DNA from 3 places in the Staphylococcus sp. aM genome. Region 3 is predicted to be linked to each of the others. Evidence: predicted binding sites of a transcription regulator. Region 3 holds the regulator's gene; each other region holds the start of a gene.

Region 1 (3,293 bases), 370 kb from region 3:
ACCAAGTCAATGGCTTTATCAGGTAAAAATCTATCAGTAATATATCTGTCGGAAAGTTCTGCTGCTGCAACTAATGCACGGTCTTGAATACGTACACCATGATACACTTCATAGCGCTCTTTCAAGCCACGTAGAATAGATATTGTATCTTCTACATCAGGTTCACTGACACCCACTTTTTGGAAACGACGTTCTAAAGCTGAATCTTTTTCGATATATTCTCTATATTCATTTAATGTTGTAGCACCAATACAATGTAATTCACCACGTGCTAACATTGGTTTCAACATATTTCCGGCATCCATTGCGCCATCTGTTTTACCAGCACCTACTAACATATGAATTTCATCTATAAATAATATAATTCTACCATCAGATTCCTTAACTTCTTTAAGTACTGCTTTTAAGCGCTCTTCGAATTCACCTCTAAATTTGGCACCTGCAACCAATGCACTTAAATCAAGTTCGAAAATGGTTTTATCTAATAATGATTCCGGTACGTCCTTTTTAACAATACGTTGTGCTAATCCTTCGACAATCGCTGTTTTACCAACACCTGGTTCACCAATTAGCACTGGATTGTTTTTTGTTTTACGACTTAATATACGAATTGTGTTACGAATTTCTTCATCACGGCCAATGACCGGATCCATTTTACCTTGACGTACCTCTTCTACTAAGTCACGTCCATATTTTTCTAATGCTTCATAATTTACTTCTGGGTTCTGACTAGTCACATGATTTCCCCCTCTTATTTTATTAATAATTTCTTTAACCACTTCAGTTTTATTACCTATAAAGTTTTGTGTAGTTTGATCAATGTCCATTGCTGCACGAAGTACATGTTCCATTGAAATAAATTCATCATCATATTCATTCATATATGTTTCAGATTTATTCATCAATTCATTCGCTTTTGCACTTATATATTGACCATACTGTACATTATCTCCTTGTACAGTTGGATAAGCTTTTAATTTATTATCATAAGCTTTTTCTAGTTCTTCTACATCAATATTTGCACGTTCTAGAACACTCTTAATTAAACTTTCACTTTCATTTAATGTCGCTTTTAAAATTGCTTCAATTTCGATATTTTGTAATTCAAATTCTTTACTATACTCAATGGCTCTTTGTAATGAACCTTGTATAGCATATGTCATTTTATTGATATCCAATTGTTTTCACCTCTATTATTTTAGAGTCGGTCAAAGGTAAAAAAATTTCGATTTGACTTTGACTTTCTTTGACCTTAACTATATTATAGTCCCCTTCTAATAAATTATCAACAACTTAAGCTTGTTTTTTGTAATATTTTTTAGGTTTATTTTTAATATCAAATGTGATGAATCAAACCTTTTATTATTCTATTTCCCAATAATTCAAACAACAAACAAAGCATTAATAACTATATTTAACTGTTTCGTTAAATAATAGAAAATAACCCGAGATATCTATTTATCTCGGGCTTTCTTTATAAATTTATTCACCATTCAATATATTTTAGTAAAGTCAAACACGTATGATTAGTTTGATTTATTAATTTGTTGGATGATTATTTCTTTTTAATCTTACTTAAAATTTCATCTGTTAAGGCTTCTACACCACTATGTTCTAAATGTATGCCATCTGGCGCAAAGTATTCTGTATGTCCTTCTGATCTTTTATACCAATCGATTAATGTTACATTACTTTTTTCTTTAGCTGCATCTGCCATTAGTTTATTGACATGATCCTCGTACCCTCTTGGTACTCTAGTATTGACCAAATATACTTGCGCATCTCCAAATTTATTAATTAAATCATCAAGTTGCTTTTTATTAAAATCTCCATTAGTACCTAATTCTAAAATAACTTGGTCTGTTTTTTTATTATATTGTTTATAATTAGCTTCTACTAGTGGAATAGCTTGATACAAATTACGACCAACCTTACCATCAATTTTAGCTTTAGGTACCCTATCTTTAAAGTTCTCACCAATATCTACCATTACCGAATCACCGATTAACAATGGACTAATATCAGTATACACATCTGTGTCCTTACTATTTTTTTGGCCAATTTTATCTATTGGAATCATTCTTATTAAATATTTATCTTCTAAATCAGTATTAAATGAATTTGATTTTTGATCGATTTTATCTTTTCCTAAACCATCAAACGCACCACCCATAATAAATGCAAATGGAATGATACATATCATAATTGCAATCGTTCTTATAAGTGCAGGTTTGTATTTACGTTTCAACGTAAATGCCTTTAAACCTTCTTTTCTAAATGGTGTTTCGATATATCTATAAGAAGCTTCAGCACATAATACTGTTAAAATAATATCCACAATGTAAACATAGAATGGAATTTGACCTGCAATAAAATGACTATGTACAAAGCTAATAATAGGGAAATGCCATAAATATAAACTATATGAACGTTTACCGATATAAACAAATAATGGATTACCTAATAACTTCGATACTAATGTAGATGGATGAACAACACTTGCGATTATCAACAACGTCATAGCAGAAATAATATAAAATCCACCATCATATATCCAGTCGCTTTCATCTTGAACTGTAAAGAACAATAAGATTAAAAAGGCCAGTCCAAATAATCCTACGCCGTCTATCGCTCGCTGTAACACTTTAGGTGGTTCAGCCTTTAGCTTAAATGGTGGCCATAAGAAAGCTAAAATCACACCTAATAATAATGTTTGTAGTCTCGTATCAGTTCCAAAATACACTCTAGAATGATTAAGATGTGGTTGTGAAATCACAATCATTAGCATGAGTGATAATAATGAAATAATCCAAAAAATTAATGTAATATTGCGATATTTCTTTATAGTTAGCAATAATGTAATTAAAACGACAGGGAAAAATAAATAAAATTGTTCCTCTATCGCTAACGACCAAAGATGTTTTAATGGCATGAATGAGAACTGTTCAAAGTAGTTAACATCTTTAGCTATATACCACCAATTTGATACATAGAATATAGCAGCTATAATATCATGTTTCACTCTAACTATATCTTCAGATTTGAATAGTAATGTGGCTATACCTACTACTAATAATAAAACTAATACTGCTGGTACTAGACGCTTTAATCGACGTAACCAGAAATTCTTTAAATTAATGATACCCGTTTCTTCATACTCTTTTAATAATAAACTTGTGATTAAATAACCTGAAATTACAAAAAATGTATCTACACCCAAAAAGCCGCCTGTCAACCATTGCTTATTTAGATGGTAAATGATAATGCCGATAACGGCTATCGCCCTTAATCCA
Region 2 (3,293 bases), 260 kb from region 3:
CCAAAGGCCCATTTAACTTAACTGCACCAATACCTGAACGTCAGAATTTATTCGGTTATACGTTAGCTCGTGCAATGCATAAACCTCATGAAACATGGGTTCCAAGCTTTGCAATGAGACTAGTACTTGGTGAAATGTCTACCGTTGTTTTAGATACACAAAAGGTATTACCAAATAAACTCGAAGCACTAGGATTTAATTTCATGTATAATAATCTTAAAAATGCACTAGATGATTTAATCAGAAATTAAATTAAGAGGTACAACAACAATGGAAAACAATCAAAATGACAAACTCACATACATTTTAATGATAATAGCAGGCCTAATCTGTATTTTGAATGGTGTCTTAGTATTTGATCAAACAATAATTATGATATTACTCTCTGTCCTATTTATCATTATTGGTCTTATAGTCTCGTATATTTCAATTAATGGATTGAGACATAAGTTAAAATAGTTAATTTCAAGCAAATCAATTTAAATAAAAAAGAAGTCAGGACCTTAAATGACGGTCCTGACTTCTTTTTATTGAACTTCGATTAATATGTCTAATTAAATAGAAATATTATTGTTTACCTTCTGGTTCCATAACTTCATCAACTAAACCATATGCTTTAGCTTCTTCAGCTGTTAAGAAATTGTCACGATCAGTATCTTGTTGGATTTTTTCAATAGATTGACCTGTTCTTTCAGAAAAAATACGATTTAATTTTTCACGAGTTTTTAAAATATGGTTGGCAGCAATCTCGATTTCAGTTGCTTGACCTTGTGCACCACCTAATGGTTGGTGAATCATTACTTCAGCGTTTGGTAAAGCATAACGTTTACCTTTTGCACCTGCTGCTAATAAGAATGAACCCATTGACGCAGCCATACCAATACAAATTGTTTGAACATCTGGTTTGATATGTTGAATTGTATCATAGATAGCAAAGCCAGCTGTCACGCTTCCCCCTGGTGAATTGATATATAAGTAAATATCTTTTTCAGAGTCTTGGGCTTGTAAGAATAATAATTGAGATACAATTGAGTTAGCAACGTTATCATCAATTTGTGAACCTAACATAATAATACGGTCTTTTAATAATCGTGAATAAATGTCATACGCACGTTCACCACGATTTGTTGTTTCAATAACTGTAGGAATTAAATTCATCTATATTTCCTCCTTGTAATAACTGTTACTTCATATTTTAACCTAAAAGTCAAAAATGGTCAAAAATAAAGTTCTTTTAGTTTAATTGCTAATTGACGTTAAGTGAATTACTTTTGTACACTAGAAATAACTATTTTTGATTGTACTGATTTTATATCATTTAGTACAGAAATAAGCTTTATCTATTTTCCCCTTGTAGTGTAATGGATAACACATAAGATTCCGGTTCTTAGAATAGGGGTTCGATTCCCTTCGAGGGGGCTCATATATGGTTAAATACAAAGACTGCTTATGTAGTGATTCAAATTAACAGAAGAAAGCCATGATCTTCAAATTTAGAATACATGATTACACAATGTGTTCTATCAATGAGACATGGCTTTTATTTTATCATTTCAATATGATATATTTTTCTGAATCTCATACCATTGGGATAGTTTTTTATAATTCAATCTTCTCGCCGTTTCGGATTTTATCTGCTAATTCGTTTAATTTTCTTAATCGATGGTTCATACCTGATTTAGAAATAGGTCCTGTGGAAATCATTTCACCTAATTCTTTTAAAGAAATTTCTTGATGTTCAACACGTAATTTCGCGACTTCACGTAAACGATCTGGCAAATTATCTAAACCAATTTCTTGGTCAATTAATTGAATACTTTCAACTTGTTTCATAGCTGCGCTCACAGTTTTATTTAAATTGGCTGTTTCACAGTTTACTAATCGATTAACGGAATTTCTCATATCACGTACAATACGTACGTCTTCAAATTTGAGTAGTGCTTGATATCCACCAATTAAACTTAAAAAGTCAGATATTTTTTCCGCTTCTTTTAAATAAACGATACTACCCTTTTTACGTTCAAGATGTTTTGCATTTAATTCGTAACTATTCATCAACTTAGTTAATCCTTCAGAATGATTCTCAAATTGAGAAAAGATTTCTAAATGATATGAAGATGTTTCAGGGTTATTGACAGAACCCCCTGCTAAAAATGCGCCACGCAAGTAACTTCGTCTCATTTCATCATCTTGAATCATCTCTGGATCAATTTCATGTGTAAATACGCCTTCTTTTAAAATTCCTAATTCATCAAGAATCTCTCGTGCTTTCATCTTTGTACGACAAATGTAAATATTATTTTTCTTCAATTTCATTTTTTTACGTACTAATATTTCTACTTCAACATTAAAGATACGCTTAATCAGTGAATAGATTCTTCTAGCAGTTGTGGCATTTTCAGTTTGAACATTTATCACAAACTGTTGATTGGACAAACTAAGTGCCCCATTCATACGAATTAATGCACTGAGCTCTGCTTTCGCATTAGCTTCATCTACATCTATACGAGTTAATTCATTTTTCATATCTGATGCAAAGCTCATAGAACACTCATTCCTTCCTATCATCGCCTACATGATTCTTTCGCAATGACTTTTTTCTAAATTAATCTCATTTAAATTATTTTTCATTCATTGAATTTACAGACTTAAATAAATTCTAACTCTCATATCCTCTCATCATGACTACTGCTGACGTTTGCTGTTAGGATCAAATTGAATTGTACTAATTAATTCAAGTGCGACTTCATATATCAAAGTAGATAATACTTTGGTATTGTGTCTTACTAAATGTTCATCTGATATTTCAACTAGATTAGATGCAGTAATCACTTTAATACCGTCCTGTTTTAATTCATCAACGTTAACGTCAACCGGTTCTGAATGTTTTTCTCTATATTTTTGTAAAACATTATCATTAAATTGATCAGTACAGCAAATGACGTAATCGACAAATGATTGTCCTGCTTGTCGATGTAATGCATTAATATGTTCTTTCACATCATAACCATCAGTTTCACCTGGCTGTGTCATTACATTAGATACATATAGTTTAGGCGCAGATGAATTTAATAGTGCATGTGATATACCTTTCACACATAAGTTAGAAATGACACTCGTATATAACGAACCTGGGCCTAAAACGATTAAGTCTGCTTCTTCTAACGCTTCCACTGCTTCTTCCATTGGTTCAACATCATCCGGTTCTAAAAAGACTTTGTCTATCTTTTTCTGCATTTTAGGTATTTTAGATTCACCGTAAACAATGTCTCCATCTTCCATAATGGCATTTA
Region 3 (3,293 bases):
GAAGGTGAAGAAGGCTATTTAAATAAATTAGATATTACAGTTGAACGTAATTCGTTTGGTAGACAAGTCGATAGCTTTGAATCGGAATTAGATATCAAAGGCATAGCTAAGGATATAGAAGGTGTTTTTATTAGAGCACCTCAAATTGCGAAGGTAGCTGACAATGTTGAAATATTAAGTAAAGTTGGCGATAAAATCGTTGCAGTTAAACAAGGTGAATATTTAGGTGTATCATTTCATCCAGAATTAACAGATGGTTATCGTGTAACTGATTATTTTATAAACCATATGATTCAAAAATAAAAATAAGGCAATGTATGATTGAGTTTAAATGCTCTTTCATACATTGCCTTTGTTCATTAGATGAAGAATCCAGCAATTGCTGCTGAAATAAATGATACTAATGTCGCACCGAATAATAATTTTAATCCGAATCTTGCAACAACGTCACCTTTTTTATCATTTAATGATTTAATAGCACCAGAAATAATACCAATCGAGCTAAAGTTAGCAAATGATACTAAGAATACTGAAGTAACACCTTTAGCGTGTTCTGAAATGCCATTTAACTTACCTAATGCCTGCATTGCAACGAATTCATTTGATAATAATTTAGTTGCCATAACAGAACCTGATTGTACTGCGTCGTTCCATGGGACACCTGCTAAGAATGCAAATGGAGCAAATACAAATCCAATTAAAGTTTGGAAATCCCATTTGATTGCGCCATGTGAAAGTAAACTGAAAGTACCACTTACTAAGCCATTTAGTAACGCGATAATTGCGATGTATCCGATAAGCATCGCACCTACAATGACTGCCACTTTAAATCCATCTAGAATATACTCCCCAAGCATTTCAAAGAAAGATTGATTTTTCGTTTCACTTTCGGCTACTAATAATTTATCATCCTCTTCATTAACTTGATAAGGGTTAATGATTGAAGCGATGATGAAACCACCGAATAAGTTTAATACAACAGCTGTTACAACGTATTTCGGTTCAATTAATGTGAAATAAGCACCTATAATTGAAGCAGATACTGTAGACATTGCAGATGCTGTTAAAGTATACAAACGTTGTTTAGGTATATAAGGAAGTTGTTGTTTTAAAGAAATAAACACTTCAGATTGACCTAAAATTGCTGCTGCTACTGCATTGTATGATTCCAAACGTCCCATACCATTGATTTTTGAAATAAGGAAACCTAATACGTTAATTATAAATGGTAAAATTTTAGTGTATTGTAGAATCCCAATTAATGCTGAAATAAATACAATTGGTAATAAAACGTTAAAGAAAAATGGTGGATTTTTAGGATCTACATATTTAAAACCACCGAAAACGAAGTTAACGCCTTCTGCTGCTTTAGATAGCAAATAACCAAAACCATTAGCAATACCACCAATGACTGTAATACCAATGTTTGTTTTTAATAAAATGAAGGCGAAAATTAATTGAATAACTAATAATAGTCCAACATATTGCCAACGAATATTCTTTCTATCTGAACTAAATAAGTACGCGAGTGCTAAGAAGAAAATAATTCCAATAATCCCAATGAGAATGTGCATGTTTTTTCATTCCTTTAATTTATTCTATTGTCTATCATACAATAAAAAATAAGCGCTAACATCATAAATTTTAAAAATTTAAAATCAAATTAATTGAAAATGGTCAAAGTTGGTCATATAATATAGTCAAAGAAGGTCAAAAAGAGGTGATAATCATGCATAATATGTCCGACATCATAGAACAGTACATTAAACATTTATTTGAAGAAACCAATGAAGATGTGGTGGAAATTCAAAGAGCAAATATTGCTCAACGTTTTGACTGCGTCCCTTCTCAATTAAACTATGTGATTAAAACTAGATTTACAAATGAGCATGGTTACGAAATAGAAAGTAAACGTGGTGGTGGAGGATACATCCGAATCACGAAAATTGAAAACAAAGATGAAACAGGTTATATTAATCATTTACTTCAATTAATAGGTCCTTCAATATCTCAACAACAAGCACTTTATTTAATAGATGGCTTGTTAGATAAAGGACTTGTGAATGAAAGAGAAGCAAAAATGATTATTGCTGCCATTGATCGAGAAACGTTAAAAATGGATATTGTTTCTCGAGATATTATTAGAGCAAATATTCTTAAACGAATTTTACCTGTCATAAATTATTACTAGAGGAATTGAGGTGTTGCTTTTTGCTTTGTGAAAATTGCCATTTAAATGAAGCTGAAGTTAAATTAACTGTTAAAAGTAAAGATGGTATGCAAGAAAAATGGGTGTGTAGTACTTGTGCGCAAGGTGATAACCCATGGACACACCAAGAGCAATCATCCTATCATCATCAAGATGATATAGAAGAAGCATTTGTTGTAAAGCAAATATTACAACATTTAGCAACTAAACATGGTATTAATTTTCAAGAAATGGCATTTCAGGAAGAAAAAAGATGTCCAACTTGTCATATGACGTTAAAAGACATAGCACATGTAGGCAAATTTGGTTGTTCTAATTGCTATGCCACATTTAAGGATGACATCCTAGACATAGTAAGACGTGTGCAAGGCGGTCAATATGAACATGTAGGAAAGGTACCTCACTCTTCTTATCATAAGCTTGCACTTAAAAAGAAAATCGAAGAGAAAAAGCAATATTTACAACAATTAATAGATGAACAAGATTTCGAACAGGCAGCTATTGTTCGAGACGAAATCAAATCGCTAAGTGAAGAGAGCGAGGTGCAACATGATGAGTGACTTAGAACCTAACATTAGTGAGTGGATGAAAACGAATAAAGAAGCACCAGTGGTCATTTCTTCAAGAATTCGCCTAGCAAGAAATCTTGAAAATCATGTTCACCCACTCATGTTTCCGACAGAACAAGATGGATTTAGAGTAATAAATGAAGTACAAGATGCATTACCTAGCATGACTTTAAAAAGACTAGATATGATGGACCAACAAAATAAAATGAAATTGGTTGCTAAACATTTGGTAAGTCCAGAGTTGATCAAACAACCAGCATCGGCTGTTCTACTAAATGATGATGAATCTATTAGTGTCATGATTAATGAAGAAGATCATATTAGAATTCAAGCGCTTGGTACAGATTTATCATTAGAAAGATTGTATAAAGAAGCGTCAGCACTAGATGATGAAATCGACCAACAACTTGATATTAGCTATGATGAACATTTAGGGTACTTAACTACATGTCCTACTAATATCGGAACTGGTATGAGAGCAAGTGTGATGTTGCATTTGCCTGGTCTTTCTATAA

What was found. Region 3 encodes CtsR, which represses protease genes until heat stress. Its sites were predicted from a motif close to ATGGTCAATAAAGGTCAAACA; they were not measured.
Region 1: clpB (ATP-dependent chaperone ClpB) is a predicted target of CtsR. The motif match lies at 1,234-1,254, and genes of this name have one in related genera.
Region 2: clpP (ATP-dependent Clp endopeptidase proteolytic subunit ClpP) is a predicted target of CtsR. The motif match lies at 1,204-1,224, and genes of this name have one in related genera.

What each region holds. Positions count from the first base shown of each region.
Region 1 is NZ_CP121447.1:1,870,016-1,873,308, forward strand. Features, by position in the region: gene clpB (ATP-dependent chaperone ClpB) at 1-1,178, opposite strand, end outside; gene P7F85_RS09190 (acyltransferase family protein) at 1,556-3,293, opposite strand, start outside.
Region 2 is NZ_CP121447.1:1,983,459-1,986,751, forward strand. Features, by position in the region: gene P7F85_RS09795 (TIGR01777 family oxidoreductase) at 1-251, shown strand, start outside; gene P7F85_RS09800 (hypothetical protein) at 271-459, shown strand; gene clpP (ATP-dependent Clp endopeptidase proteolytic subunit ClpP) at 568-1,158, opposite strand; tRNA gene P7F85_RS09810 (tRNA-Arg) at 1,348-1,419, shown strand; gene whiA (DNA-binding protein WhiA) at 1,600-2,544, opposite strand; gene P7F85_RS09820 (gluconeogenesis factor YvcK family protein) at 2,686-3,293, opposite strand, start outside.
Region 3 is NZ_CP121447.1:2,244,896-2,248,188, reverse strand. Features, by position in the region: gene pdxT (pyridoxal 5'-phosphate synthase glutaminase subunit PdxT) at 1-303, shown strand, start outside; gene P7F85_RS11060 (NupC/NupG family nucleoside CNT transporter) at 360-1,574, opposite strand; gene P7F85_RS11055 (CtsR family transcriptional regulator) at 1,730-2,191, shown strand; gene P7F85_RS11050 (UvrB/UvrC motif-containing protein) at 2,212-2,769, shown strand; gene P7F85_RS11045 (protein arginine kinase) at 2,762-3,293, shown strand, end outside.